Regions from separate parts of the Polaromonas sp. P3_B1 genome, predicted to be linked through region 2. Evidence: predicted binding sites of a transcription regulator. Region 2 holds the regulator's gene; the other holds the start of a gene.
The links. Region 2 encodes HrcA, which represses chaperone genes, less so after heat shock. Its sites were predicted from a motif close to TTAGCACTCNNNNNNNNNGAGTGCTAA; they were not measured.
Positions count from the first base shown of each region.

Region 1: the regulator HrcA is predicted to act here: its motif matches at 6,105-6,131, upstream of AC1DXS_RS07460 (co-chaperone GroES).

Region 1 covers NZ_JBFUGK010000009.1:72,111-86,336, forward strand. The annotation lists gene metK (methionine adenosyltransferase) at 1-554, shown strand, start outside; gene AC1DXS_RS07435 (CHASE3 domain-containing protein) at 812-2,206, shown strand; gene AC1DXS_RS07440 (hypothetical protein) at 2,191-2,397, opposite strand; gene AC1DXS_RS07445 (hypothetical protein) at 2,446-2,652, opposite strand; gene AC1DXS_RS07450 (hybrid sensor histidine kinase/response regulator) at 2,785-4,278, opposite strand; gene AC1DXS_RS07455 (ATPase domain-containing protein) at 4,278-5,780, opposite strand; gene AC1DXS_RS07460 (co-chaperone GroES) at 6,228-6,518, shown strand; gene groL (chaperonin GroEL) at 6,567-8,219, shown strand; gene AC1DXS_RS07470 (DUF805 domain-containing protein) at 8,354-8,506, opposite strand; gene AC1DXS_RS07475 (OmpW/AlkL family protein) at 8,710-9,378, shown strand; gene AC1DXS_RS07480 (carbohydrate kinase family protein) at 9,474-10,421, opposite strand; gene AC1DXS_RS07485 (DUF3047 domain-containing protein) at 10,481-11,341, opposite strand; gene pgi (glucose-6-phosphate isomerase) at 11,433-12,980, opposite strand; gene tal (transaldolase) at 12,983-13,930, opposite strand; gene zwf (glucose-6-phosphate dehydrogenase) at 14,073-14,226, shown strand, end outside.
Region 2 covers NZ_JBFUGK010000006.1:28,640-42,865, forward strand. The annotation lists gene AC1DXS_RS04980 (amidohydrolase family protein) at 1-2, shown strand, start outside; gene AC1DXS_RS04985 (L-rhamnose mutarotase) at 20-349, shown strand; gene AC1DXS_RS04990 (zinc-binding alcohol dehydrogenase family protein) at 371-1,381, shown strand; gene AC1DXS_RS04995 (mannitol dehydrogenase family protein) at 1,395-2,513, shown strand; tRNA gene AC1DXS_RS05000 (tRNA-Ile) at 2,675-2,751, opposite strand; gene hrcA (heat-inducible transcriptional repressor HrcA) at 2,809-3,828, opposite strand; gene AC1DXS_RS05010 (NAD kinase) at 3,877-4,752, shown strand; gene recN (DNA repair protein RecN) at 4,771-6,414, shown strand; gene rapZ (RNase adapter RapZ) at 6,414-7,286, shown strand; gene mutY (A/G-specific adenine glycosylase) at 7,283-8,341, opposite strand; gene AC1DXS_RS05030 (dynamin family protein) at 8,429-10,408, opposite strand; gene mutM (bifunctional DNA-formamidopyrimidine glycosylase/DNA-(apurinic or apyrimidinic site) lyase) at 10,487-11,302, opposite strand; gene AC1DXS_RS05040 (tetratricopeptide repeat protein) at 11,434-13,215, shown strand; gene AC1DXS_RS05045 (lipoprotein insertase outer membrane protein LolB) at 13,230-13,751, shown strand; gene ispE (4-(cytidine 5'-diphospho)-2-C-methyl-D-erythritol kinase) at 13,792-14,226, shown strand, end outside.

The DNA of each region.
Region 1 (14,226 bases), on a different contig from region 2:
CCATCATCGAGGAAATCATCAAGCCGGTGCTGCCCAAGGGTATGCTGACCAAAGACACCCGCTACCTGATCAACCCGACCGGCCGTTTCGTCATCGGCGGCCCGCAAGGCGACTGCGGCCTGACCGGCCGCAAGATCATCGTCGACACCTACGGCGGCGCCTGCCCGCACGGCGGCGGCGCTTTCAGCGGCAAGGACCCCAGCAAGGTGGACCGTTCGGCCGCCTACGCCGCCCGCTACGTCGCCAAGAACATCGTGGCGGCCGGCCTGGCCCGCCAGTGCCAGATCCAGGTGGCGTACGCCATCGGTGTGGCCAAGCCCATGAATGTGACGATCTATACCGAAGGCACGGGCGTGATCTCCGACGAAAAGCTCTCGGCCCTGGTCAACGAACACTTCGACCTGCGCCCCAAGGGCATCATCCAGATGCTGGACCTGCTGCGCCCCATCTACGAAAAGACGGCAGCCTACGGCCACTTCGGCCGCGACGAGCCAGAATTCACGTGGGAGAAGACAGACAAGGCAGCGGCGCTCCGCGCAGCTGCGGGCCTGTAAGGCCCCCGCGCGAAGCGCGCTTGTCTGACTTTCAGCGCAGGCTAACTTCGCGCAGCGAAGTTAAGGGCTGAAAGCCCGCGCCGGAGCTAAAAGACGGACAAGGCCGCTGCACGGCGGCAAGGCGCGGCGTCCTACGCCGCAGCCTGCAAAATGACAGCAATATAGAGCCACCTCCGGGTGGCTTTTTTCATGCTTTGACTCAATAGAGGCCTGCGCCCGGCCGGTGGCGCCATTTCAGGAATTCCAGGAAAGCTCCCATGCGAAGCACCCCCCACAAAATGGCCGTCAACGTCGCCTGCGCCTTGATCGCCGTGCTCACGCTGATCGGCATCAGCGAGCTGTCGTATGACAAATCCCGGGCCGCGATGGACGAGCTCGCGCAAGCCCATCTCACACGCAGCCATGTCCAGCGGCTGCTGCGTGACGTGCTCGACGCGGAGACCGGGCAGCGCGGCTACCTGTTGACGGGCGACACCATGTACCTGGAGCCCTATAAAGCCGCCATCGCGGACATCGGCCAGACACAGGACCAGTTGCGCGAGCTGCTCGCCTCGCGGGGGGACCAGACGGGCACACTGGCATTGCTGGGGCGGACGGTGCAGCGCAAGCTGGCCGAAATGGATTTGTCCATCCGCATGAAAAACGAGGGTAAAGACGACGCCTGGCGTTTTGTGCTGACCACCGAGGTGGGCAAGGAGCAAATGGACGTCATACGCGACAGCGCCGGCAAGCTCATCGAGGAAACCAACCAGGACACCGCCAGCGGTTACGCGGAAGTGCGGCGCTCCCTGCTGCTGGCGCGCATGGGAATTACCTTCGTGGCGACCATTGCTTTTGCGGCCTTCTGGCTGTATTTGCGCCAGACCGCCGCGTTGGAGCAGGCCGGGCAGCGCCAGCAATCGGCCTTGCAGGCCGAGCGCGACCGGCTCAACGTCCAGGTCAGGGAGCGCACCAGCCGCCTGACCGAACTGGCGACCCACCTGCAGCAGGTCCGGGAACAGGAAAGAGAACATCTGGCGCGCGAGCTTCATGACGAGCTCGGCGCGCTGCTGACGGCAGCCAAGCTGGACATCACACGCATCAAAGCCAAACTGTCAGGCGACAACGGCGACCTCCCCGCCCGCATCGAGCACCTGATTGAAACGCTCAACAGCGGCATCGCCCTGAAGCGGCGCATTATTGAAGACCTGCGTCCGTCCTCCCTGTCCAATTTCGGGCTGGTGCCGGCCCTGGAGATCCTGACGCGTGAGTTCGCGCAGCGTTCGGGCTTGAGCATCGTCACCAACCTTGAGCCGGCGGATCTGGACGACACCATACAGCTCACCGTCTACAGGCTGGTCCAGGAGGCCCTGACCAATATCGCCCGGTATGCGCAGGCGCAGAACGTGGAAATCACGCTGCTGAGCTACAAGGATTACGTCATCGTCACCGTGCACGACGACGGCCGGGGTTTCGATCCACGCACCGTGAGGGCTTCGAGCCACGGCCTGCAGGGCATGCGCCATCGGGTGGAGGCCTCGGGCGGCCACCTGGACATCAACACCACCCACGGCACGACTATCTCGGCTACTCTGCCGCTGGTGGTGCGGCGGAGTGCGGCGGCCCATGTGGCGGGCGGTGTGAATGAAACCTCGCCTCAGCCGCGCGTGTAAGGCGTCTTGCCGATATGCCGGGTATTACCCAGTTCTTCGGAGGGCTCGTTGTCGGCTTTGGGTTCGGCAATGGTCTTGTTCGTGCCCTCCCTGCCGAATTCATCGGAGAGGTTTTTGCCGGGCTTGCCCACGGGCTTTTTCGGGCCGCCGCCATGGCGACTTGGCGGCTGCGCACTGGTTTTTGCGTTCATCTCCCTCTCCTTCTTTGCTCACGGATCGACGGAACCCGCGTAAATCCATCAAGTGACAAAACTGCTGCCGGCCGCGCCGGGCCCGGCTGCGCCTGCTTGCGGCCCCGAGGGCGGCTTGGGCAGGCCGAAATGCTTGCCGGACACCGGAAACGGCCAGGGATGGCGGGAGCGGACCGGTTCAATCACCGGCTCACGTGCCGGGCGCATGGCGCGGCTATCCTGCGCTTCCTCGCGTGGAAAACTGTCTAGAAACATCTTGCTAGCCCGTTGGGGCTCGGAGTGGATGAACTTCGACTTTAGGGGCCGGCATGGGTGACAAGCCGTCAGCGGGAGAGGAATTCCGTGTAGGACAAGCTCGAATCGGCCCCCAGCACCCATCCTGGCATCTCAGCCCGAAAGGCAGGACATCAGCCTGTCGTAATCGACCGGCTTGACCAGGTGGTGGTCAAACCCCGCCAGGCTGGCGCGGGTTTTGTCGGTCGACTGGCCCCATCCGGTGACGGCGATGAGAATGACTTTTTCATTCCCCGGCTGCTGGCGTATCAGACGCGCCGCGTCGTAGCCGTTCATGCCGGGCATGCCGATGTCCATGACCACCACGTCCGGCCGGTCGGCCCCGGCGGCGGCCACGGCGGCGACGCCGTCGTAGGCCGTGGTGACGGTGAACCCGTCCATGCCGAGCAAGGCCTCCAGTGTGTTGGCCGCGTCCACGTTGTCGTCCACCACGAGGATTTTTTTGGTGCCGGCGGGTGGGGCGGCGACCTCGGCTTGCGGGGGCGGCTCAGGCTGCTCGCCCTCCAGCACCACCGGCAATGCCAGTACGAACTCGCTGCCGCGGCCCAGGCCTTCACTGGTCGCCCGCAGAGTTCCGCCGTGCATCTCGGCGAACTGCCTGGCCAGGCTCAGGCCTATGCCCAGGCCAGTGGGCGCTTCGCCGGGTACGGGCGTCTGGGCGAACAGGTCGAAGATTCTCCCGAGCGAGGCCGCTTCCAGCCCTACGCCGTTGTCCTTCACGCGGAAAGTCACCACCGGCCCCGCGACGTCCGCACGCAGCACGATATGCCCGCCAGCGGGCGTGAATTTGGCGGCATTGACCAGCAGGTTGGCCACGCTTTGCACGAGGCGCGCATGGTCGGCGTCCAGGACATGGACGCCATCCGGCTCCAGCACCTCCAGCCTGTGCCGCTTGCTCTCCATGGCGGAGCCGGAAATCTCCACCGCGTGGTTGATCACCGACTGCAGCGTGATCCGCCCTTTTTTGAGCATCACCTTGCCGCTGGTGATGCGGGCCACGTCCAGCAGGTCGTCCACCAGCCGCGTCAGGTGAGCGACCTGGCGGTCCACCACATTGCGCAGTTGCGTCACCTGGCCCGAATCCGGGTGCAGGTGCTTGAGGATGCCCATGGAGGTGCGGATCGGCGCGAGCGGGTTGCGCAGTTCATGCGCCAGCGTGGCGAGGAACTCGTCCTTGCGCTTGTCGGCGTCGCGCACCTGGTACTGCCTTTCACGAGCGCGCACGGCCGAGCGCGTGGCCGTGATCAGCGCGATGGTGCGCACCGGCCGCTCCACCAGCGTCACGTTGCCCAGGTGCTCCACGGCCCGCTGCACGTCCAGCGAATCGGCACCGCTGCGGGTCAGCAGCAGGATGGGAATGTCCGACCAGGTGGGCTGCGAGGCCACATAATCCGCCAGCGGCCGCATGGCCGCGCCGCTGACGACCTCCTCGACCAGCAGCAGGGCGCCGGCACCCAGCGGCAGTTGCCGCATGAGTTCCTCACTGGTCGGGCAAACGATGCTGTGGATGCCCACGGACTGCAGCACTCTGGCGGTCAGCGCCGCATCCCGCCCGGTGGGCGCGCAAATGACGATACGCCGCTCCACTACTTCGCTGCGCGGGAGGCGCCCAGTTCAGGATCACTGCCGGTGTAGACGGGCACCCCCGTGAGGATGCCGCGGAAACCGCGCAGCGGCGCGCCCACGTGGATGCCGCCGCGGGACATGGAAAACTCGCGGATGGTGCGCTCGTGCAGGCTGCCTCGCTTTTTAAATACCGAGACGGCCTGCTTGACCTCGCCGTCGTGCTCGAAGTAACGCAGCATCAGCACGTTGTCCGCCAGGTAGCTGGCGTCCACCGTGGTAGACATCTGGCCGCCCAGCATGCCCTGCTGCACGCCCACCAGGATGGTCACGACACCGCGCTGGCCCAGATAGGTCAGCAACTCGTGCAAATGCGTGGTCAGGAAGCGCTCGTCCGGCATGGCGTTAAGGTAGCCGTTGATGCTGTCGATGACGACGATCTTGCAGCCGCGGTCGGCGGCCTGGCACACCACCGTGGAAAATTCGCCAGGCGACAACTCGGCGGGATCGATCTGCTGAATCGTCAGCATGCCGCTCTCGTAGGGTTGGCGAATGTCCATGCCCAGGCCGTCCGCGCGGTTCAGCAAGTTGTTGGCGGCTTCCTCGAACAGGAACATGGCGCTGCTCTGCCCACGCTTGGCGGCCGCCGTGACGAACTGTGCCGCCAGCGAGGACTTGCCGGTGCCAGGGGGGCCGGCGATCAGGGTGCTGGTGCCCTCCTCCAGGCCGCCGCCCAGCAGTGTGTCGAGCTCGGGCAGGCCGCTATTCAGTTGCACGCGTTTTCCCATCACGCGCGACTCTGCCGCCACCAGGCGCGGGTACACGCACAGGCCCCCGTACTGGATGTCGTAGTCGTGCAGGCCGCCGCGAAAGGCGATGCCGCGGTACTTCACCACGCGCACGCGGCGGCGCTCGGCGCCGTAGTCTTTCACCGACTGGTCCAGCGTGATCACGCCGTGGGCGATGCTGCGCACCTGAAGGTCTATGCCGGCGGCCGTGCGGTCGTCCAGCAGCATCACCGTGCAGGAGCGGCTGGCAAAAAACTGCTTGAGCGCCAGCACCTGGCGGCGGTAGCGCAAGGGGGTGTCGGCCAGCAGCTGCAACTCGGACAGGGAATCGATGACCACGCGGGTCGGCTTCTGTTTTTCGATCACCGACAGGATCATCTGCGTGGTCGTGCCCATTTCCACCTCCGACGGGTGGAACATGGTGTATTCGGCCTCCGGCATCAGCAGGTTCTCGGAAGGCAGCACTTCGTGGATATGGATGCCGTCCAGCGCCCAGCCGTGGGATTCGGCTACGCCGGCGAGCTCCGCGGCGGTTTCGGCCAGCGTGATGTAGACAACGGACTCGCCGCGCTTGGCGCCGTCCACCAGGAACTGCAGGCCGGTGGTGGTCTTGCCGGTGCCCGGCTCGCCTTCGATCAGGTAGATGCGGTCCTTGATAAGGCCCCCTCCCAGGATGTTGTCCAGGCCGGGGATGCCGGTTGATAGAAAAATCTTGTCGGACGGTTTTTGAAGCGTCATGATTACGAACTCTTAATGCGGTTGTGAAAGCCTGCCGGCCTGACACGCACAATCCGCAACACCCCGTTAAAGAACGAAGCGGCTTGTAACACCCGAATAAATAGTAGCCAGAGGACCCCTGAATCGCGGGTTTTCGGCAGCGGTGTTGTGCGTAGGACCAGACGCCATCCCGTTGTCAGCCGTCGTTTGAGCCACTATTCACGCGGGGAAGGGTCCGGGCGTCGAATGGCCGACTGAGCCTTGGCCCATGACGCGACGCGAAAAGTACCAAAACCTGAGCTTTCGGCCCCGGCGCCTTGAAAACCGGCCCAATTGCCCCTATGATTAGCACTCGATGGTATTGAGTGCTAACAAAGCCTTATCAATCCACCAAAGTTAACAAGCACTCACTTTTACGTGTGTGTTTTTTGATTCCCAAAACCCAGTGTTCTCAAACAAGGAGCTCTCATGAAACTTCGTCCTTTGCACGACCGCGTGATCGTCAAACGCGTGGAAAACGAAACCAAAACCGCTTCCGGCATCGTCATCCCCGACAGCGCCGCTGAAAAGCCTGATCAAGGCGAAGTGCTGGCCGTTGGCCCAGGCAAGAAGAACGACAAGGGCGAACTGAGCCCCGTGGGCGTGAAAGTGGGCGACCGCGTGCTGTTCGGCAAATACAGCGGCCAGACCGTCAAGGTCGATGGCGACGAACTGCTCGTCATGAAAGAAGAAGATTTGTTTGCAGTGGTCGAGAAATAAATCTCCGCCGCACCAAACCCTTAATTAACTGAATCTGGAGAATTAAACATGGCAGCAAAAGACGTCATTTTCGGCGGCGAAGCCCGCGCACGTATGGTCGAGGGTGTGAACATCCTGGCCAACGCCGTCAAGGTAACCCTGGGCCCCAAAGGCCGTAACGTGGTTCTGGAACGCTCCTTCGGCGCCCCCACGGTGACCAAGGACGGTGTGTCCGTCGCCAAGGAAATCGAACTGAAGGACAAGCTGCAGAACATGGGCGCGCAGATGGTCAAGGAAGTCGCTTCCAAGACCTCCGACAACGCCGGCGACGGCACCACCACCGCCACCGTTCTGGCCCAGGCCATCGTCCGCGAAGGCATGAAGTACGTTGCCGCCGGCATGAACCCCATGGATCTGAAGCGCGGTATCGACAAGGCCGTGCTGGCCCTGACTGAAGAGCTCAAGAAGGCCTCCAAGCCCACCACCACCTCCAAAGAAATCGCCCAGGTCGGCTCGATTTCCGCCAACTCCGACGAATCCATCGGCAAGATCATTGCTGACGCAATGGACAAGGTCGGCAAGGAAGGCGTGATCACCGTGGAAGACGGCAAGTCCCTGCAGAACGAACTTGACGTCGTCGAAGGCATGCAGTTCGACCGCGGCTACCTCTCCCCCTACTTCATCAACAACCCTGAAAAGCAGTCCGCACTGCTGGACAACCCCTTCGTTCTGCTCTACGACAAGAAGATCAGCAACATCCGTGACCTGCTGCCCACCCTGGAGCAAGTCGCCAAGGCCGGCCGTCCGCTGCTGATCATCGCCGAAGAAGTCGAGGGCGAAGCCCTGGCTACGCTGGTGGTCAACACCCTGCGCGGCATCCTGAAGGTTGTGGCTGTGAAGGCCCCCGGCTTCGGCGACCGCCGCAAGGCCATGCTGGAAGACATCGCCGTCCTGACCGGCGGCAAGGTCATCGCTGAAGAAGTCGGCATGTCGCTCGAAAAAGTGACGCTGGCCGACCTCGGCCAGGCCAAGCGCATCGAAGTGGGCAAGGAAAACACCATCATCATCGACGGCGCCGGCGCCGCTGCCGACATCGAAGCACGCGTCAAGCAAGTGCGTGTCCAGATCGAAGAAGCGACCAGCGACTACGACCGTGAAAAGCTGCAAGAGCGCGTGGCCAAGCTGGCCGGCGGTGTTGCCGTGATCAAGGTCGGCGCTGCCACCGAAGTCGAAATGAAGGAAAAGAAGGCCCGCGTGGAAGACGCGCTGCACGCCACCCGCGCAGCCGTGGAAGAAGGCATTGTGGCCGGCGGCGGCGTGGCTTTGCTGCGTGCCAAGCAGGCTGCCGGCGTCATCAAGGGCGACAACGCCGACCAGGAAGCCGGTATCAAGCTGGTGCTGCGCGCCATTGAAGCCCCCCTGCGCGAAATCGTTTACAACGCAGGCGGCGAAGCCTCTGTGGTGGTCAACGCGGTTCTCGGCGGCAAGGGCAACTACGGCTTCAATGCGGCCAACGACACCTACGGCGACATGATCGAAATGGGTATCCTGGATCCCACCAAGGTCACCCGCACCGCGCTGCAGAACGCCGCTTCCGTGGCATCGCTGATGCTGACGACCGAAGCCATGGTGGCCGAGTCTCCAAAGGACGACGCAGCTGCCGGCGGCGGCATGCCTGGCGGCATGGGTGGCATGGGCGGCATGGGCGACATGGGCATGTAATGCCTGCCTGAGCACCTGCTCCATGAAAAAGGGCCGCATCAGCGGCCCTTTTTTTATGCTTGTTTTTTCTATTGCTCGCCGGCTGGGTAGGCGCCCCCCGACGTTTTCTTCATAGCACTACAGCAGCAGACCGATCAGCAGCAGCCGGTCTTGTCGATGTCATGCAGGCGGCGCGCACCCACCGCGATTCCCGGCAGCAGCATTGCCGGGGCGGCGACGCCGTGCAGGACTACCGCGGCGCCCCGAGGGACCGGCACGGCGGCCGGTTTGGCCGGCCAAAAGCGCATTGCGCGCATCCGTACAAACCTTGTACGAAGAACGTTTTCAATCGATAAAACCCGTTGCGTCTGCGCTTCATCGCCCGGACAAAACCCCTATGCAGGCCTGCGCGCACCGGCGCTTGCGGCTACCATGACCATTGACATCGATCCCCTGGATGAACCTCCAACAGCTTAAAACAGTCACCCAGCCACATCACCGGACTCGCCCCATGACGCTTTCCAGACACCACCTGATCGCCGCGGCCATCATGGCCTCGTCTACCCTCCCCGTTTTTGCGCAGCAGGCAGGCACCTGGTCCCTGTCGGCCGGCGTCACCCGGATCAAGCCTTCTGTGGACAGCGGTACGCTCAGCGGCAACATACCGAATGTGCGTGTGGGGGTCAGCAACGATACGCGGGTGACGGGCGCGGTGAACTACATGGCGACCGACCATCTCAACCTGCACCTGCCGCTGGGGCTTGGTTTCCGGCATGACGTCACCGGCGACGGTGTGCTGGCGGGCTTCGGCAAGGTGGCCGAAACCAAGGCCCTGCCCATCACGCTGATAGGCCAGTACCGCTTCTTCGAGGCCGACGCCCGGTTTCGGCCCTACCTGGGCGCAGGCCTGTCGTATGTGCGCTTTTACAAGGAGCAGGGAAGCGCGCTGCTGACCGCGCTGACCAACCCCGGCGGCCCGCCCACCGGCGTGTCCTTCAAGTCCAAGCTGGCCCCGTCTTTCCAGCTGGGCGCCGTCTACAACCTCAATGACAAATGGTTTGTGGAAGGCAGCTACACCAAGACCCTGCTGAAAACCCGCGGCACCCTGAGCACGGGCCAGACGATTGATGTGGTGCTGGATCCGAACTGCTTCACCTTGCAGCTGGGGTACAAGTTCTGATTCCGCAACTACAACCCAAGGCAAGGCGCGCATGGGATGCACGCTCCTCGTCAAGGGCGTGAGACTCTGTTAAACCGCAGCTGGGAAGTGGGGCACTACTCGTCCCCCCGCGCGAGAGCGGCGCGAACGGCGTGCAGCGTCGGCGGATCAGCACCTTCGCGAGTGCAATTAAGCGCGGCGGCCATGACGGCGAAGCGCATGACTTCGCGCCATGCGCTGTCGCCCAGTTCGGCGAGCTGGGCAGGGTGCTCAACACCCTGCGCCAACAACGAGACCGAGAGTCCGGCCGTAAAAGTGTCGCCCGCGCCAATGGTGTCGACCACCTCGACACGGGGCGCCGGCACGGCAAGCGCCTCGTGCCCCGCTCGCCAGAGCGTGGCGCCGCCGGCACCCCGCGTGACGATCACCGCAATCGCACCGGCTTGCAGGCAATCCGCGGCCAAGGCACCGGCAGGCCGGCCAGGCGCCAGCAGCTCCGCGTCCTCGTCACTGAGCTTGACCAGGTCCGCCATCGCGACCCAGGCCATGGCGCGCGCGCGGTAGGCCGCCATATCGGGAATCAGGCTGGACCGCACGTTGGGATCGAAAACGATCACGCGGCGCCCGGCGTTGGCCGCCATCAGGGCGGTGATGCGCGTGGCGGCAGGTTCCTGCAAGAGTGAGATGGAGCCAAAGTGAAGAAAGCGGCATTCCGCCGGCAACTGCGGCAAGGGCGCGGGCGCCCAGGTGGCGTCGGCGCTGCCCTGCGTGTAGAAGGCATAGCGGTTGGTACTGGGGCTGCGCTCGACGAAGGCCAGGGTTGACGGCGCGTCGCTGCGCAAGATGAAACGGGTGTCTACACCGTTTCGCTCCAAAAATCGCATCAGGCGTTCGCCGAACAAGTCGGTCGACAGCTGCGTGAGGAAACCGGTGGGCTCGCCAAGGCGCGCACAGGCGACGGCCGTGTTGAGCGGCGAGCCCCCCTCGTGTCCCAGGAACGCCAGCGTACCGGCTTCGCTGGCGGTGAAATCGATCAGGGCCTCGCCCGTGAGTGCAATGCGCATGCTGGATTCTCTGTCAATCCAAGGCCGGACCGGCGTCAAGGCGCGGGCCGGCCGCGGCGCTATTTGCGTGCGACGGCCGTGGCCGGCACCAGCGTGAGCGGCCCGTAGAAGGCCTGCAGCTGACCTTCATTTTTTTCGCCTTCGGTGAAAACCGCGAAGCTCAGCAAGGCGCCCGGGTCTTCCCCAAAGGCCCGGCGGTAGTCGGCCCGGATATCACGCTCGTAGCTGAGCCACTCGTTGTAGCCATGGTCGCCTGAGTCAACGACGATTTTGCGTATGCGATCTGTGCGTTCATTGACGAGGACTTCGCCGGGCTGGCTGACTCGCGACCACGAGTAAACCAGCGTTGCGAACGGCATCTCTTCGCCGGTCAGCAAGCGGCTCAACTCCGACAGCAAAGAGTTTTTCATCGACAGCCGTGAGCGGTCTCCTTCGAAGGCGAGCACCACCCGCACCGGTACATCCTCAAGCTGCGGCAGCTTCAGGTTGGCGCCCGCCCCCGCGTTCGGCACGTTCCAGGAAAAGCGCACGAGGCCGAGTTGCTCGGGTTCAATACGGTGGCGGTGGCGCAGGATGCTGCCGGAGGAATCGACCTTGGCGAGCACCGCGTCACGGCCGTCGTGGCGCACGTAGCTATAGCTGGCCGGCTGCTTGCCGGGCACCCGGAATATCTCCCACTTCAGGTCGTCCGGCTTGAGCTCTCCCGCTTTAGGCGGCGCCGACATCTGGGCCCAGGCCGTGCCGGTCACCCCTTCCGCCAGGCCTACGGTGCCGCCCTGGCTGGCTGGCTCTTCGGTATCCGAATCTTCATCCGCCGTTGGGCGCGTTGCGCAGCCGGTGGCCAGAGCAAGTGCGAGGAGCGCGGCGGCGAGCACTAAAAAACGGGAAAAAACACGGGAAGGAAGAGCGGGTGCAACCATGATGCAAAGTCGTCAAAAAATCGGTGAAGCGGCAAGTTGACCACGCATGCGCACGGTCCCGCAATGGAAAAAACGCACGGCTTTGCGCAAATTAACCGGTAATTTTGCGCAGCAGGCCGGCCGTTGAGCCGTCAAGCCCGGAGACATCCCCGCTTCGCAGGCGGGGCTCAATGTCTTTGGCCAGGACTTTCCCGAGCTCGACCCCCCACTGGTCGAAGCTGTTGATGCCCCAGATCGCGCCACTGACAAACACGCGGTGTTCCTGCAACGCAACCAGGGCGCCAAGGCTGGCGGGCGTGAGCCGCTCCAGCAGCAAAAAAGTGCTGGGCCGATTGCCGGGGAAATGCTTGTGGCCGCCGTTGTCTTCCTTGCCTTGCATGAGCGCCTGCGCTTGCGCCAGCACATTGGCCAGCAGCGTGGCATGGTGGCCCGGCAGGCTGTGGCCGGCCTGCTTGACGGCCACAAATTCGACGGGAACCACCGAACTGCCCTGGTGCAGCATCTGGAAGTAGGCATGCTGGCCGTTGGTGCCGGGCTCGCCCCACAGAACGGGTGACGTGGCGAAAGGCAGCGCTTGGCCCTCTGCGTCGACTCGCTTGCCGTTGCTTTCCATTTCAAGCTGCTGCAAATAGGCCGGCAGGCGTCGCAAGGCGCTGCTGTAGGGCGCGATGCTGCGGCTGCTGAAGCCGTAAAAATTGCGGTACCAGACGTCGAGCAAACCCAGCCGCGCCGGCAGGTTGCGCGCCAGCGGGGCCGTGCGGAAATGCTCGTCCATGGCATGCGCCCCGGCCAGCAGTTCGCGGAAACCCGCCGCGCCTATGGCGATGGCAATCGGCAAGCCTATGGCGGACCACAGCGAATATCGCCCACCCACCCAGTCCCAAAAGCCAAAAGTGGTTTTGATGCCGAAAGCATTCGCCGCCGCGACATGGGTCGTGAGCGCCGCGAAGTGCCGCGCGACGTCCCTACCGCCCTGCGACTCAAACCAGCGCCTGGCCGAATGCGCGTTGGTCATGGTCTCGGTGGTGGTGAAGGTCTTGGACGCGACCAGGAACAGCGTGCTTTGCGGCTTCAGGCCCTGCAGCACGCCTGCCAATTCACCGCCGTCGACATTGGAGACAAAGTGAAAGCGCTTGCCGGGTATGGCGAATTCGGCCAGCGCCAATACCGCCATCTGCGGGCCGAGGTCGGAGCCGCCTATGCCGATGTTGACGACGTCGGTGATGGCGGGATCGGCGCGCAATTGCTCGGCGTAGGCCAGCATGGCGTCCAGCGTCTCATGCACCCGCGCGAGATCGCCGCTCATGCCTGCGGCTGCCGGGTTCCGCAACAAAAAATGCATCACGGCGCGTTGCTCGGTGCCGTTGATCAGTTCGCCGGCAAACATGGCATCGCGGTGCTGCTCAAGCCGGCATTGCGCGGCCAGTTCCAGAAGCAGCGCTTCGCTACCGCCATCGATCAGGTTTTTGGAGAGGTCGGCAAAGACGTGCGGGGCCTGCTGGCTGAAATGCGCAAAGCGCTCCCCATCGGCCGCGAAAGCCTGGCGCAGGTCGAAGGACTTCCCATGGGCGTCAAAGCGGGCCTGCAGCGCCGACCAGGCGGGCGCACGGTCGCAGCGGGGTCTGGACTGCACGGCCATGCTCAGGCCGCCAGCATCAGTTGCTCGAGCTTCACGGCATCGGCCGCGAATGCGCGTATGCCCTCGGCGAGCTTCTCGGTGGCCATGGCGTCTTCGTTGAGCGCATAACGGAAACCAGCCTCGTCATAGTTGACGGCGGGCAGGTCCAGCGCGGCGGCGGCCTTGGCATCAAGAGCGCGCGACAGCGGCGCATCGGAGGCCGCGAGCTGCCCGAGCAACTCGGGGCTGATGGTCAGCAGGTCGCAACCGGCCAGCGCGGTGATCTGGCCCACATTGCGAAAGCTCGCGCCCATGACCTCGGTGGCGATGCCGAAGTGTTTGTAGTGGTTGTAAATCTCGCGCACGGATTTGACGCCCGGGTCGTTGGCGCCGGCCATCGCGGCTTCGTCCCAGGCCGCGCCCGCGGATTTTTTGTACCAGTCGTAAATGCGCCCGACAAAGGGCGAAATCAGCTGCACCTTGGCCTGGCCGCAGGCCACGGCCTGTGCGAAGGAAAACAGCAGTGTGAGGTTGGTGTGGATGCCGCGCTGCTCCAATTTTTCCGCCGCCTGTATGCCTTCCCAGGTGGCGGCGACCTTGATCAGCACACGGTCTATGTGAATGCCTTCGGCCTGGTAAAGCTCGACGATGCGCTCGCCACGTGTGTAGGTGGCATTGGCGTCAAAGCTGAGGCGGGCGTCGACCTCGGTGGAAACGCGGCCGGGGATGATGGACAGGATTTCGCAGCCGAAGCGCACGAGCAGGCGGTCCATGACTTCGTCGAGGGCGCGCCCCTTGAAGCGCGCCACGGTGTCCTTGAGCAGGGGCTGGTAGTCGGCCTTTTGCACGGCCTTGAGGATCAGCGAGGGGTTGGTGGTTGCGTCCTGCGGCTTGAACTGCCCCAGTTGCTTGAAGTCGCCGGTGTCGGCAACGACGGTGGTGAACTGTTTGAGGGCGTCAAGTTTGGTCATGGCGGGGATGCTGGGAAAAACGCAAAGTGGCCTGGATGAAACATCCGCGATGCGCCTGGCGGCGTGGATCGCGCGGGTTCAGGGTCGAGTTACCATTATGCCAATAGAATATGAAACTTAATTACCAAGACACTTTTTTACCATGAGTTTTGACCTTATCCTCTTCGGCGGCACCGGCGACCTGGTGTGGCGCAAGATCATGCCGGCGCTGTTCCAGGCCTTTCGCCACGGCTCCTTGCCGGAAGGCGGACGCATCGTGGGGGTGGCGCGTGACGACCTGTCCGATGACCAGTACC
Region 2 (14,226 bases):
AGAACATCGGAAGACTGCCATGCAACGAATGGGCTGGGTCATCGGCATAGACCCTCAACACATCGCCGAGTACAAACGCCTGCACGCGGCCGTTTGGCCCGCCGTGCTGCAACGCATCCACCAGTCACAGGTGCGCAACTACAGCATCTTCCTGCGCGAACCCGAAAACCTGCTGTTTGGCTACTGGGAATACCACGGCCGGAACTTCGACGCGGACATGGCCGCCATCGCCGCCGATTCGCAAACCCAGCGCTGGTGGTCGCTGTGCGGCCCCTGCCAGCGCCCGCTGGAATCCCGCAGCCCGGGAGAGCACTGGGCAGCCATGGAGTCCGTATTCCACACCGATTAACCCCACTCCCCAAGGAACACCATGTTGACAGTTATTTGCGAAACCCCCGGCGTACTGCGAGCCCAGGAAAACCCGCGCCCCACGCGCCAGGCCAGCGAGGTGCTGGTGCGCGTGCGGCGCGTGGGCGTGTGCGGCACCGACCTGCACATCTTCACCGGCAACCAGCCCTACCTGGCCTACCCGCGGGTCATGGGCCATGAAATTTCCGGTACCGTGGAAGAAGCGCCCGAAGGCAGCAAGCTCACCGCCGGTGACCCGGTGTTTGTCATGCCCTACCTGTCCTGCGGCAACTGCATTGCCTGCCGCCAGGGCAAGACCAATTGCTGCGTCAACATCCAGGTGCTGGGCGTGCACCGTGACGGCGCCTTTACCGAATACCTGTGTGTGCCGGCGGCCTTTGTGCACAAGGCCGAAGGCGTGAGCCTGGACCAGGCCGCCATGGTGGAATTCCTGTCCATAGGCGCCCACGCGGTGCGCCGTGCCGAGATAAAGCCCGGCCAGCGCGTACTGGTCGTGGGCACCGGGCCCATCGGCATGGCGGCCCTGTTGTTTGCGGGCCTGCGCGGCGCGCAGGTGACGGCACTGGACACACGCGCCGAACGCGTGGCATTTTGCAGGCGGCACCTGGGCGCACACGCGGGCGTGCTCATCGGCCCCAACGACCACGAGGAACTGGGCGCACTGACGCAGGGTGAGTTCTATGACGTGGTGTTTGACGCCACCGGCAATGCGCGTGCCATGGAGCGCGGCTTCCAGTTCATCGCGCACGGGGGCAAGTACGTCATGGTGTCGGTGGTGCGGGACAACATCACCTTCTCGGACCCGGAGTTCCACAAGCGCGAGGCCACACTGCTGGGCAGCCGCAACGCCACGGTGGAAGACTTCGAGACCGTGCTGGCCGCCATGCGCGCCGGAAAGATTCCCACGGCTGCACTCAACACCCACCGCATGCCGCTGGCCGAGGTGCCCACCAGCTTCGAGACCTTGCTGGACCCCACGCAGGGCGTGGTCAAGGCGCTCATCGAGTGCTGAAGCGGGAGCGCATGTGAGTCATTGCATTTTGCAGTTCGGCACGGGCCGGTTTTTGCAGGCGCATGTGGACCTGTTTGTGTCCGACGCGCTACGGCGAGGCCAGGCGCTGGGCCGCGTCACCGTGGTGCAAAGCACGGGTAGCCCGCAGAGCAGCGCGCGCGCCGCCGTACTGGCGCAGGGCTACCGGGTGGAAGTGCGTGGCATGCAACAAGGCCAGCCCGTGCAGACCACCGTGCAAGTGGATTCCATCCAGACGGTATGGCATGCCGACCGCGACTGGGCGTTGCTGCGCGCCGCCATGGCCGACAGCGTGCAGGTCATCGTGTCCAACACGGCGGACGCCGGCTATGTGCTGGATGCCGCCGACCAGGCCGCGCTGCTGCAAACACCCCATGCCACACCCCGCAGCTACCCCGCCAAGCTGCTGGTGCTGCTGCACCACCGCTGGGAGCGCCGGCCCGAGGCGCCGCTGACGCTCTACCCCTGCGAGCTGGTGAGTCGCAACGGCGAGACGCTGCGCGCCATCGTGCGTGATCTGGCGCTGGACTGGGGTGCGCCGCCCGCCTTCATCCATTACCTGCAAACGCATTGCGTATGGGTGAATTCCCTGGTGGACCGCATCGTTTCGTCTCCGCTGGAGCCCGCCGGTGCGGTGGCCGAGCCGTATGCGCTGTGGGCGCTGGAACAGCAAGACCGCATGGTGCTGCCCTGCAGCCACCCGGCCATCGTGCAGACCGACGACCTTGCCACCTTTGAACAACGCAAGCTCTGGCTGCTGAACCTGGGCCACACTTTTCTGGCCGAGCGCTGGCAACTGCTGGGCGGCCCGCCCGACATGACGGTGCTGCAGGCCATGCGCACATCGGCGCTGCGCAACCCGCTGGAAGCCGTGTGGGCACAAGAGGTTCTGCCGGTGCTGGATGCCGAGGGGCGCGGCGCCGCAGCCCGCCCCTACCTGGAAGAGCTGCGCGACCGGCTGCTGAACCCATTTCTGGAACACCGCCTGGCCGACATCGCCAAAAACCACGCCGAGAAAAAGCAGCGGCGCCTGGCGCCGGTGGTGCAGCGCGCTGAGGAATTGCGGCTGCCTATCGCGCAGTTGCAACTACGCAGTGCGTTGTCTGAAAAGTAGGATGTCGAGTTCCGCCGAAATCTGCCCTGGGGCCGGGCTTCGGGGTAACTCAAGGAGAAGGCATCCGGGCGAGCCGTCCGCCGGCAATGAAGGTTTCGGCGGTATCCGGCAGGATTCTGCAGAACCCGGAATCACCTAAATCATTGTCAACGCTGAAGAAATGGTAGGGCGTGAGTGACTTGAACACTCGACCAAAGGATTATGAGTCCTCTGCTCTAACCAACTGAGCTAACGCCCCACACAAGAGGGAGATTGTAAGGGCGTTGAGAACCTGTTCACGGACAGGTTCTTAGCCCTACTTGCTGTGGCTGAGGGCAGTGCTGACCAGTTTGGAGGTGATATCGACGATCTGGATCATTTTTTCGTAGGGCATGCGCATGGGGCCAATGACGCCCAGCGTGCCCACGACCTGGCCGTCGACCTCGTAGGGCGCGGTCACCACCGACAACTCCTGGTAGGGAATGACCTGGCTTTCGCCGCCTATATAGATGCGAACACCCTCGGCGCGGCTGGACACGTCGAGCAGGCGCATCAGCTGCGCTTTTTGCTCGAAGAGGTCGAACAGCTTGCGCAGGTTGCCCATATCGCCCGAGAAATCGCTGACGGCCAGCAGGTTGCGCTCGCCTGAAATCACGACCTCATCGCGCGACTCGATGGCTTCGGAGCTGACCTTGACCGCGGCCTGCATCAGCGTGGCGATCTCACCGCGCAGCGCCTCGACCTCGTTCTTCAGGCGCTCGCGCACTTCCTCGATGGCCATGCCGGCGTAGTGTGAATTGAGAAAATTGGCGGCCTCCACCAGCTGCGACTGGGTGTAGTCGGCCTCGGTGAAGATGACCCGGTTTTGCACGTCGCCGTCGGGCGAGACGATGATCACGAGGAAGCGTTTTTCAGAAAGGCGCAAAAACTCAATATGGCGGAACACCGAAGTGCGGCGCGGCGCCATGACCACACCGACGAACTGCGACAGGCTGGACAGCATATGCGCCGCGTTGCTGAGCACCTTTTGCGGCTGGTCGGGCGCCAGCCGCGGGGCGCCTATCTGGCCGGCGGCGGAGAACGGGTCGCGCTGCGCGGTCAGCATGGTATCGACGAAGAGGCGGTAACCGCGCGCCGTGGGGATGCGGCCGGCCGAGGTGTGCGGACTGACGATCAGGCCGAGCTCCTCGAGATCGCTCATCACATTGCGTATCGTGGCGGGGGACAGTTCCAGGCCCGAGGCCTTGGACAGCGTGCGGGAGCCCACCGGTTGCCCGTCGGCAATGTAGCGCTCCACCAGCGCCTTGAGAAGCAACCGCGCACGATCATCAAGCATGCAGACATTCTACGAAGCTTGGGGCGGATGTTGTGATGTAATTTGCCGATGAAGTCGCAATTCCGCCATGTCGCCCTGATCGGCAAGTACCACGCACAAGGTTCCCGGTCGGCGCTGGAGGACATCGCGCACTTCCTGGGCACCCAGGGCTGCGAGGTCGCGATCGAGCAGGACACCGCCAGCAACACGGGCCTGACACAATTCCCGACGCTGGACGCGGCCGGTATAGGTGCCCAGTGCGACCTGGCCCTGGTGGTCGGCGGCGACGGCACCATGCTGGGCATAGGCCGGCTGCTGGCGCAGTTCGGCATTCCGCTGGTGGGCATCAACCAGGGCCGGCTCGGCTTCATCACCGACATCGCCTTCGAGGACTACCAGAACACCCTGATTCCCATGCTGCGCGGCGAGTACGAGGAAGACCGCCGCTGGATGATGCAGGCCAAGGTCGTGCGCGACGGCCGCTGCGTCTTCAGCGCCACCGCCATGAACGACGTGGTGGTCAACCGCGGCGCGACCGCCGGCATGGTCGAGCTTCGCGTCGAAGTCGACGGCCGCTTCGTGGCCAACCAGCGTGCCGACGGCCTGATCATCGCCTCGCCCACCGGCTCCACGGCCTACGCGCTGTCCGCCGGCGGCCCGCTGCTGCACCCGTCGATTGCCGGCTGGGTGCTGGCGCCCATCGCGCCGCACACCCTGTCGAACCGGCCTATCGTGCTGTCCGATTCGGGCGAGATCACGATTGAAATCGTCGCCGGCCGGGACGCCAGCGCCAACTTCGACATGCAGTCGTTGGCCAGCCTGCTGCACGGCGACCGCATCACCGTCAGGCGCTCGGAACACCAGATGCGCTTTCTGCACCCCAAGGGCTGGAGCTACTTTGACACCTTGCGCAAAAAACTCCACTGGAATGAAGGCGTGGCCTGAACGGCCCGGATTCAAGTTATGAGCCTCAAAAGCATCTCGCTTCGCGATTTCGTCATCGTCCACGAACTCGAACTCGACCTGTCCGGCGGATTCACGGTGCTCACCGGTGAAACCGGCGCCGGCAAATCCATCCTGATCGACGCGCTGCAACTGGCCCTTGGCGCGCGCGCCGATGCCGGTGTGGTGCGTGAAGGCGCGGCGCGCTGCGAAATCAGCGCCGAGTTCGACAGCCCCAAGGGTCTGGCCCCCTGGCTGGAACAAGCCGGCTTCGACGGCGGCGACAGCCTGCTGCTGCGCCGCACGATAGACGTGCAGGGCAAAAGCCGCGCCTGGATCAACGGCAGCGCGGCAACCGCCACCCAGCTCAAGGAGATTGCCGACCAGCTGGTCGACATCCACGGCCAGCATGCCTGGCAAAGCCTGACGCGCCCCGATGCGGTGCGCGGCCTGCTGGACTCCTATGCCGACGTCTCCACCGACGAACTCTCGCGCCGCTGGCAGCAGTGGCGCCTGGCGCAAAAGACACTGATGGAAGCACGCGACGCCCAGGACAGCCTGCAGCGCGAACGCGAGCGCCTGGCCTGGCAGATCGGCGAGGTGGACAAGCTCGCGCCCGGCACCGATGAATGGGACGAGCTCAATGCCCAGCACGGACGCCTGTCGAATGCCCAGGCCCTGCGCGACGCGGTGCAGACTGCCGTCGATGCGCTGCAGGAGTCCGACGAGAACGCCAATGCGCTGCTGGGCCGCGCCATCGCCGCGCTGCAGGGCCAGGAGCACATAGAACCCGAGTTCAAGGCCATGGTCGAGGTCTTGAACGGCGCGTTGGCGCAGATGGAAGACACCGTCCACTCCCTCAACGGCTATGCCCGCCATGCCGAGCTGGAGCCGCAGCGGCTGGCCGAACTCGACGAGCGCCTGTCGCAGTGGGTCAGTCTGGCACGCCGCTACAAGCGCACACCGGCCGAGCTACCCGAACTGCTGGCGTCCTGGCAGGCCGAGCTGCAAAAACTCAATGCCGCGGCCGACCTGGGCCAACTTGAAAAAAACGAGAACCAGGCCAAGGAAGCCTTCCTCGAAGAAGCCGGCCAGGTGTCCAAGGCGCGCGGCAAGGCCGCGCCCAAGCTGGCCAAGGCCATCACGCTAGCCATGCAGGGCCTGGGCATGCAGGGCGGCAAATTCGACGTGGCCCTGGCCAAACTTGAGCAACCCGCCCAGCATGGCCTGGAACAGGCCGAATTCCTGGTGGCGGGCCACAGCGGCAGCACGCCGCGCCCGGTCGGCAAGGTGGCCTCCGGCGGTGAGCTGTCGCGCATCGCGCTGGCCATTGCTGTCACCACCAGCCAGCTCGGGCAGGCCGAGACACTCATTTTTGACGAGGTGGATTCGGGTGTGGGCGGCGCCGTCGCCGAAACCGTGGGCCGCCTGATGAAACAGCTGGGCAAGGACCGCCAGGTCATGGCCGTCACCCATTTGCCCCAGGTGGCGGCCTGTGCCGACCAGCACCTGGTGGTGGCCAAGCGCGCCGAGAACGGCGTCACCCTCAGTGCCGTGGACCATGTCAACGGCGAGCAGCGCGTGGCTGAAATCGCCCGCATGCTGGGCGGCGAGCGACTCTCCGGCACCACGCTGGCGCATGCCAAGGAAATGCTGGGGCAGTGATGGCTACGCTGGAAATGGTCCTCATCACCGGCATGTCGGGCTCGGGGAAATCCGTGGCCCTGCATGCGCTGGAAGATGCCGGCTATTACTGCGTCGACAACCTGCCCCCGGAACTTCTCACGCCCTTCGTTGCGCTGGAGCAGCAGCACGGCGCGCAAAAGGTGGCCATCGCCATGGACGTGCGCAGCGCGACTTCGCTGCCGCTCGTGCCCCAGCAACTTCGCCAGCTGCGCGAGTCCGGCGTGGTGGTGCAATCGCTGTTCCTGGACGCCAATACCGAAACCCTGGTGCGCCGTTTTTCGGAAACACGCCGGCTGCACCCGCTGTCGCGCATAGACGCCTCCGACCAGCACCGCGCGCTGGTGGACGCGATTGAACTGGAGCGCGAGCTGCTCGGCGAAATGCGCGAGCAAGCCCATGTGCTGGACACCAGCATGATCCGGTCTTCGCAGCTGCAGGGCTATGTGAAGTCGCTGATCTCCGCGCCCATCACGCAGCTGACATTGGTGTTCGAATCCTTCGCGTTCAAGCGCGGTGTTCCGCTGGACGCCGACTACGTGTTCGACGTGCGCATGCTGCCCAACCCGCACTATGAATCAGGCCTGCGCCACCTGACGGGCCTGGATGAGCCGGTGGCAAATTACCTCAAGGCGCATTCCGAGGTCGGCGAGATGTTCAGCCACATCGAGCAGTTCCTGAACCACTGGCTGAATGCGCTGGTGCGCGACCACCGCAGCTACGTGACGGTCGCCATCGGCTGCACCGGCGGCCAGCACCGCTCGGTCTACCTGGTCGAGCAACTCGCAGCGACCTTCAGCCCCCACTGGCGCACATTGAAGCGGCACCGCGAGCTGGACGCCGGCAAACCCTAAGCCTGGACAGCCAGCAGCTTGCGTATCGGCGCGGGCAGGCCCAAGGCGGGCCAGGCATCCGGGCCAAACCAGGCGCCCGGCCGCTCTTGCGACACCATGGCCTTGGGCAGGGCCTGGCTTGCGCCAAAGCCCGCGACCCATGGCGACAAATACAAATCCTTGTGCGTGAGCACATGGACAAACTGCGGCAAAGGGTTGAGCCGCGACTGCAGCGAAGCCGGGAGCACCGCTTTCAACTCGTCATCGCTGTCGAACACGGGCAGGCAATACAGCCCACCCCAGACACCTCGGCCTGGGCGCCTCTCGAGCCAGACTGAGCCGTCGGGCCGCTGCGCCCACAGCAGGCTCAGGCCCTGGGCGCTGCGTTTGAGCTTGCGGGTCTTCACGGGGTATTTGCCCGGGTCGCCCTCGGCAAAACCGCGGCACAGCTTCTGCACCGGGCACAGCAGGCACTGCGGCTGCCGGCCGGCGCAAATCGACGCGCCCAGGTCCATCAGACCCTGGGTGTAACGCGGCATGGTTTGCGCCAGGTTCCGATGGGGCAGCAGTTCCGTTGCGAGGTTCCACAGCGCCTTTTCGTTGGCGCTTTGAGCAAGGTCGGCGGAAAACGCCAGCACCCGCGTGAGCACCCGCTTGACGTTGCCATCCAGTATCGCGACTCGCTCGCCAAAGCAAAAAGAGGCGATCGCGGCCGCCGTGGAGCGGCCTATGCCGGGCAGGGTCTGGAGCTGCTCCGCCGTCCCTGGAAACTGCCCGCCATGCAGGGCGACAACGTCTTTCGCGCAACGGTGCAGGTTGCGCGCGCGGCTGTAGTAGCCCAGCCCGCTCCACAGGCCCAGCACCTCGTCTTCGCTAGCGGCGGCCAGCTCGGCGACGGTGGGAAAACGCCCAAGAAAGCGCGCGTAGTAATCAAGGACTGTCGCGACCTGGGTCTGCTGCAGCATGATTTCCGACAGCCACACGCGGTAGGGATCGCGCGTGTTTTGCCAGGGCAGGCTGTTGCGCCCGTGCGTGCTTTGCCAGCGAACGATTTCATCGGAAAAACCGTGAGGCAGGGTTTGCAAGGCGGCTTGCTTCACCGCCGGCCTCGCGCCTTGGGAGGGCGCTGCCGCGGCAAGGCCGGAAGACCTGGCGGGCAAGGCTCAGGCGGCCTCGGGCAGGGCCGCACTCTTGGTTGCGGCTGCCGCGGCCTGTGCCTTGTCCTGCGACGAAGGACCACCCATCAGGTGTGCGGTCAGCTCTGTGAGCTTGTTGTCCAGCTCGTTGAGCACGCCTTCCTGCTCGTCGATTTCGGCGATGCGTTCATCCAGGCCCGATGCGGCCTGCTGGATGCGCTCAATGGCTTCCAGCCTGCGGCCGAAATTGCGGCGGCGCTCGCGCAGCTGGGCATCCAGCTGCGAAGCCGCGGATTTGTTCCAGAGCTCAACCTCGCCGAGCGCGGTCTCGTAGACCACGCGCAGGCGCGTGGCCAGCGCGCGAACCAGGCGCTCGGAAAAATCAGCCTGCGACAGCTTGATCACATTGCCGAGCCCGAGGTATTGCAGGTGGCTGCGCTCTATCTGCTCAAGGTCGTGCTCGTAGCGGATCAGTTCAGGCTCCTTGGGCGCCTGGAGCGAAAAGCTGAATTCGGAATTGAGCTGACGGAAGGAAGCCGTGAGCATCGACTGGATTTCGCCGCTCAGGACCTGGGCCTTTTGCAGTCCTTCGCGCAGCCGCGAGAAGGTCTGCCCATAGGCTTTTTTGACGCCCAGCTTGATGCCCGGCTGCTTCAACGCCTGGGTCAGCTCGGCCAGTTCCGCCTTGAGGGTGGGCGTGCTGAGCAGGGTGAACAAGTCGCGCAGCATTTTGAGGTGCACCGAACGCACCGCGTGAATCTTGGAGCCGCTGGTGTCGAACTCGGCCTGTTCCTGCTCGATGCGGCTGCGCATGTGCTTGATCACAGAGACATTTTTTCCGCGCAGGCCGCGCAGCTCGATCATCTGCTCGGCCAGGTCGCGCCGGCGTATGTGCATGGCACGCCCGGCTTCTGTCCTGAGCTCGCCAATGCCGGCCGCTACCGCCGTGCGCAGGATTTTCTGGCGCTGCCCCATCACGCCCTGCCCCAGCGCCAGCTCAAGCGCCGGCAGGTTGCTGGATTCGAGCAACGACTTGTCGCGCGTCACCTTGGCCACAAGGCCCTTCTGGGCCGAGACGGGAATGACCTGGGATTCAGGCAGGCCGAGGATTTCGGCCGAGGTCGCACGTTGACGCTCGATCTGCGCCTTGACCTGCTCAGAGGTGCTCAGCGCATCCCAGAGCGTGTCTATCTTGTTGAGCACCACCAGGCGCGCATCGCTGCCCTCGCCTTCGGTGATCAGGTGCTCGCGCCAGATCGACAGGTCGGACTTGGTGACGCCGGTGTCCGCGGCCAGGATGAACACCACGGCATGCGCCTGTGGAATAAGGCTGACCGTCAGTTCGGGCTCCGCACCGATGGCGTTCAGGCCAGGCGTGTCGAGGATCACCAGGCCCTGCTTGAGCAGCGGGTGCGCGATATTGATCAGCGCATGGCGCCACTTGGGCACTTCGATCAGGCCGTCGGGGCCGGCAAGCGGGTTGTCGTCGGGGCTGTTGTCGTGCCAGAAACCGAGTGCGCGCGCCTCGTCCTTGGTGACGTGCCGCACTTCCGCGACTTTTTCCAGGGCCTGCGCCAGCTGCGCGGGATCGTTGACGTCCAGGTCCACCCGTGTCCACTTCTCGGGCGCCGAACGCCACTCCATCAGCGCCTGTTTCTGCAGCCGCGTCTCTATAGGCAGCAGGCGCAGGCACGGCGGCACGTCGGCGTCGTAACCGAGTTCGGTCGGGCACATCGTGGTGCGGCCGGCGCTTGCGGGCATGATGCGGCGGCCGTAGCCGGCGAAAAAGATCGCGTTGATCAGTTCGGACTTGCCACGCGAGAATTCAGCCACAAAAGCCACCATGACCTTGTCGGAGCGCACCTGCGACTCCAGCCGCTGCAGGCGCTCCTCGACGGCCGCGTCGAGCAGGTCATGGTCTTTCATCCACTCAGCAAGCAGCTTCAGGCGAAGCGCAAATTCGCGCCGCCACTGGCCATGCTGGTCAAATTGTTCGTTAAAAGACATCGGTCTTCCGTTAAGTGTGGTCGGTCAATATAGCATCGCAGCCCCGAAAGGCCTATTGGCGCGACTACGGACCCGGATTCACGGTTTTTGGCAGGTCGCGCAGTAAAAAGTGGAACGCTGGCCTTGGCGAATGCTTTTGATGGGTGCGGCGCAGACCCTGCAAGGCTGTCCCGCCCGGTCGTAAACCATGGCCTCAAGCTGAAAATAGCCGGATTCGCCCCAGGCATTCGAGAAATCCCGCAAGGTGCTGCCGCCTTTTGTAACTGCCTGGGCCAGCACCTGGCGTATGGCCGCGTGCAGCAGCGCCGCGCGCGGCCTGCTGATGCGGCTGGCTCGCGTGGTGGGGCGTATGCCCGCCAGGAACAGCGCCTCCGAGGCGTAAATATTGCCGACACCCACCACAGCCTCTCCGCCCAGCAACACCTGTTTGATGGGCGTTTGCCGCAGTTTCAGCGCCCGGTGAAAATCGGACGCGTCGAAAGCCTCGCTGAGCGGCTCCACGCCCAGACGGCCAAGCAGCTTTTGCGCGGTGGGGGTGTTTTCACCGCCGGCATAGACCACCGCACCAAAACGGCGCGGATCGTTGAGCCGCAGGGTCCCCAGGCTGGTGGCCATTTCAAAGTGATCATGCTTGCCCGGCGCGGGCATGCCGGCCCCAAAACTCACGCTGCCGGACATCCCCAGGTGGATCATCAGCAGGCCCTCGCTCAGGTCCACCAGCAGGTATTTGCCCCGCCGCCGCACCGCCAGCACCTGCCGCCCGACCAATTTCCCCGGATGGCAGCCCAGCGGCCAGCGCAGGGGCTTTCCCATTTCGATGCGCTCAATGCGCGCGCCCGCGATGCGGTCGGCGAAACTCAGGCGGGTGACTTCGACTTCCGGCAGTTCAGGCATAGATTTGACAGCTGGGGACGGCGCTTCGCGGCGCAAGGGCGGCTACGGTCCGAGCCTATCCGGCCGCAAAGCTTTCAGGACGGCAGGGTAAAGCGGGAGCGCGGCCGGGGAGCATCAATTATCATGGTTCGATGAAGAAAAAAACTGGCCTAGCCGGCCTTGCCCTCAGCGGCTTGTGGTTTGTTGTCCCTCTGGCCCTGGCACAGACCGAGGAGCCCGTGTCGGCGGCTCCCGCGACGCTCAGCGAAGCCAAGGCGGTGCAGGAAGCCGCCCCGTCCTCGCTTCTGGACAGCGCGCTGTTCTACCAGCTGCTGGTCGGTGAAATGAACCTGCAGGAAGGCGAGCCTGCCGCGGGCTTTGCCCTCATGCTCGATGCCGCCAGGAAAACCGGCGACGCCCAGCTTTACCAGCGCGCCACCGATATCGCCCTGCAATCGCGCTCAGGCGACGCGGCCTTGCAGTCGGCCCGCGCCTGGAAGCAGGACCAGCCCACATCGCGCGAAGCCAACCGCTACGTGCTGCAGATCCTGGTCGCACTCAATCGCATCGCCGACACGCTGGAACCCCTGCAAACCGAAATCAGGCTGGCCCCGGATATCGAGCGGCCCGCCGTGTTAACCGCAGTGCCGCGTGTCTATGCTCGCGCGACGGACAAAAAACTGGCCAGCACCGTGGTCGAGGAAGCGCTGGCCGACTACCTGGGCAATCCCGCCACTGCCGGCGCCGCCTGGACAACACTGGGTCGCATGCGCATGGCCGCCGGCGACACGAGCGGAGCGCTCGCGGCGGCCAAGCGCGGGCAGGCTGCCGCCCCGCAGGCCGAAGGCCCTGCCCTGGTGGCGCTCGAGTTGATGGACCCCAAGATGCCTGAAGCCGAAGGCGTGGTGCGCCGCTACTTCGAAGGCAATCCCAAGGCCATGCCTGAAATCAGGATGGGATATGCCCGGGCCCTGCTGGATTCCCAGCGCTATGCCGAGGCCTCCGCCCAACTGCAGATCGTGACGCGCGACAAGCCCGACCTTCCCGAAGGTTGGCTGGTGCTTGGCTCCCTGCAGTTGCAGGACAACCAGCTGGCGCAGGCGCAAACCTCGCTGGAGCGCTATGTCGGCCTGGCGCAGCAGCAAACCGCCGAGGGCGAGCGCAACCGCAGCCTGGCCCAGGCGTATTTGTCGCTCTCGCAAATCGCGGAAAAACGCAAGGATTACGCGACAGCCGAAAGCTGGCTCGCCAAGATTGACAATGCATCCGACCTGGCGCTGGCACAGACCCGGCGCGCATCCATTCTGGCCAGTCAGGGCAAGCTCGAGGAAGGCCGCCAGCTGATCCGCAAGCTGCCCGAGCGCAATGCCGCGGAGGCCAGGGTGAAGCTCAACGCGGAAGTCTCCCTGCTGCGTGAGTTCAAGCAGTACCAGCTGGCCTATGAGGTGCTTGCGCAGGCCCTGGCCAAGTCACCGGAAGAAACCGAGCTGCTTTATGACCAGGCCATGATGGCTGAAAAGCTAGGCAAGCTCGACGAGATGGAAAGCCTGCTGCGCAAGGTCATCCAGCTCAAGCCCGACTACCACCACGCCTACAACGCACTGGGCTACTCGCTGGCCGATCGCAGCGTGCGCCTGCCCGAGGCGCGCGAGCTGATCCGCAAGGCGCTGGAATTCGCACCTGCCGACCCATTCATCGGAGACAGCCTGGGCTGGGTGGAATTCCGCCTGGGTAACAACGCCGAAGCCGTGAAAATCTTTGAGGCGGCCTACAAGGCCAAGCCCGATGCCGAGATCGCGGCACATTTCGGCGAAGTGTTGTGGGCGATGGGCCAGCGCGACCGCGCCATCTCTATCTGGAAGGAAGGCCGGCTGCTCAACCCCGAAAACGAAACGCTGCTCGAGACGCTCAAGCGCCTGCGCGTGAAGCTGTAGCCCGGAAACTTATCGTGCCGTTTATTTTCCGCGCGCGCCTGGCCAGGCTGGCCCTTGTTTTCGCCTCCCTTTTTGCCGCATTGCTGATCGCCGGTTGCGCGCAACCGCCCAGGGCCAAGGCCCAGGACGGTGTGCAGAGCGATCTCTGGACCGGACGCATCAGCCTGCAGGTCCTCAGCGAGCCAGCGCAGTCTTTTTCAGCCAGTTTCGAGCTTAAGGGCAAGCCCGAGCGCGGCGAGTTGTCGCTGATCAGCCCCCTGGGCAGCGTACTCGGCGTGCTGCGCTGGTCACCCGGCGAGGCGGTACTGGACTCCGGCAACGGCAAGGTCCAGCGCTTTGCCTCCGTCGACGAACTGATGGCCCAGGCTACGGGCGCGGCCGTACCGCTGGGTGCGCTGTTTGCCTGGATGCAAGGTGACAATGCCGCCGTCAGTGGCTGGTCGGCGGACCTCTCGCGCTACCAGGACGGCCGCATTTCGGCCAAAAGAACTCAGCCTGCGCCGCAGGCGGACCTGCGGGTCGTGCTCGACCAATAGCCTTTCGCCGGCGCGCACGGTTTTCGCTTCCTTCCTGTTTATGACTTCTGTCTCTTCCGCCTCTTCTGCTTCAAGCTCTCCGCCGCCGCTCAAGGCCCTGTATGACGTGCCGGCACCCGCCAAACTCAACCTTTTCCTGCACGTCACCGGTCGCCGGCCGGACAGCTATCACCTGTTGCAATCCGTCTTCATGCTGATCGACTGGTGCGACACCTTGCATCTGGAATTGCGCACAGACGGACAGATCAGCAGGGAAGACCTTGAAACCGACGGCCAGGCGGCGCAGCCCTTGCCCGCGGACGACCTTGTTGTGCGCGCCGCCAAGGCGCTACAGACCGCCTGCGGCACCCCGCTGGGTGTACACGTCGGCCTCGAAAAGCGGATTCCTTCGCAGGCAGGCATGGGCGGCGGCTCATCGGATTCCGCCAGCTGCCTGCTGGCCCTGCAGCGGCTGTGGGGCGTGCGCCTGCCGCCT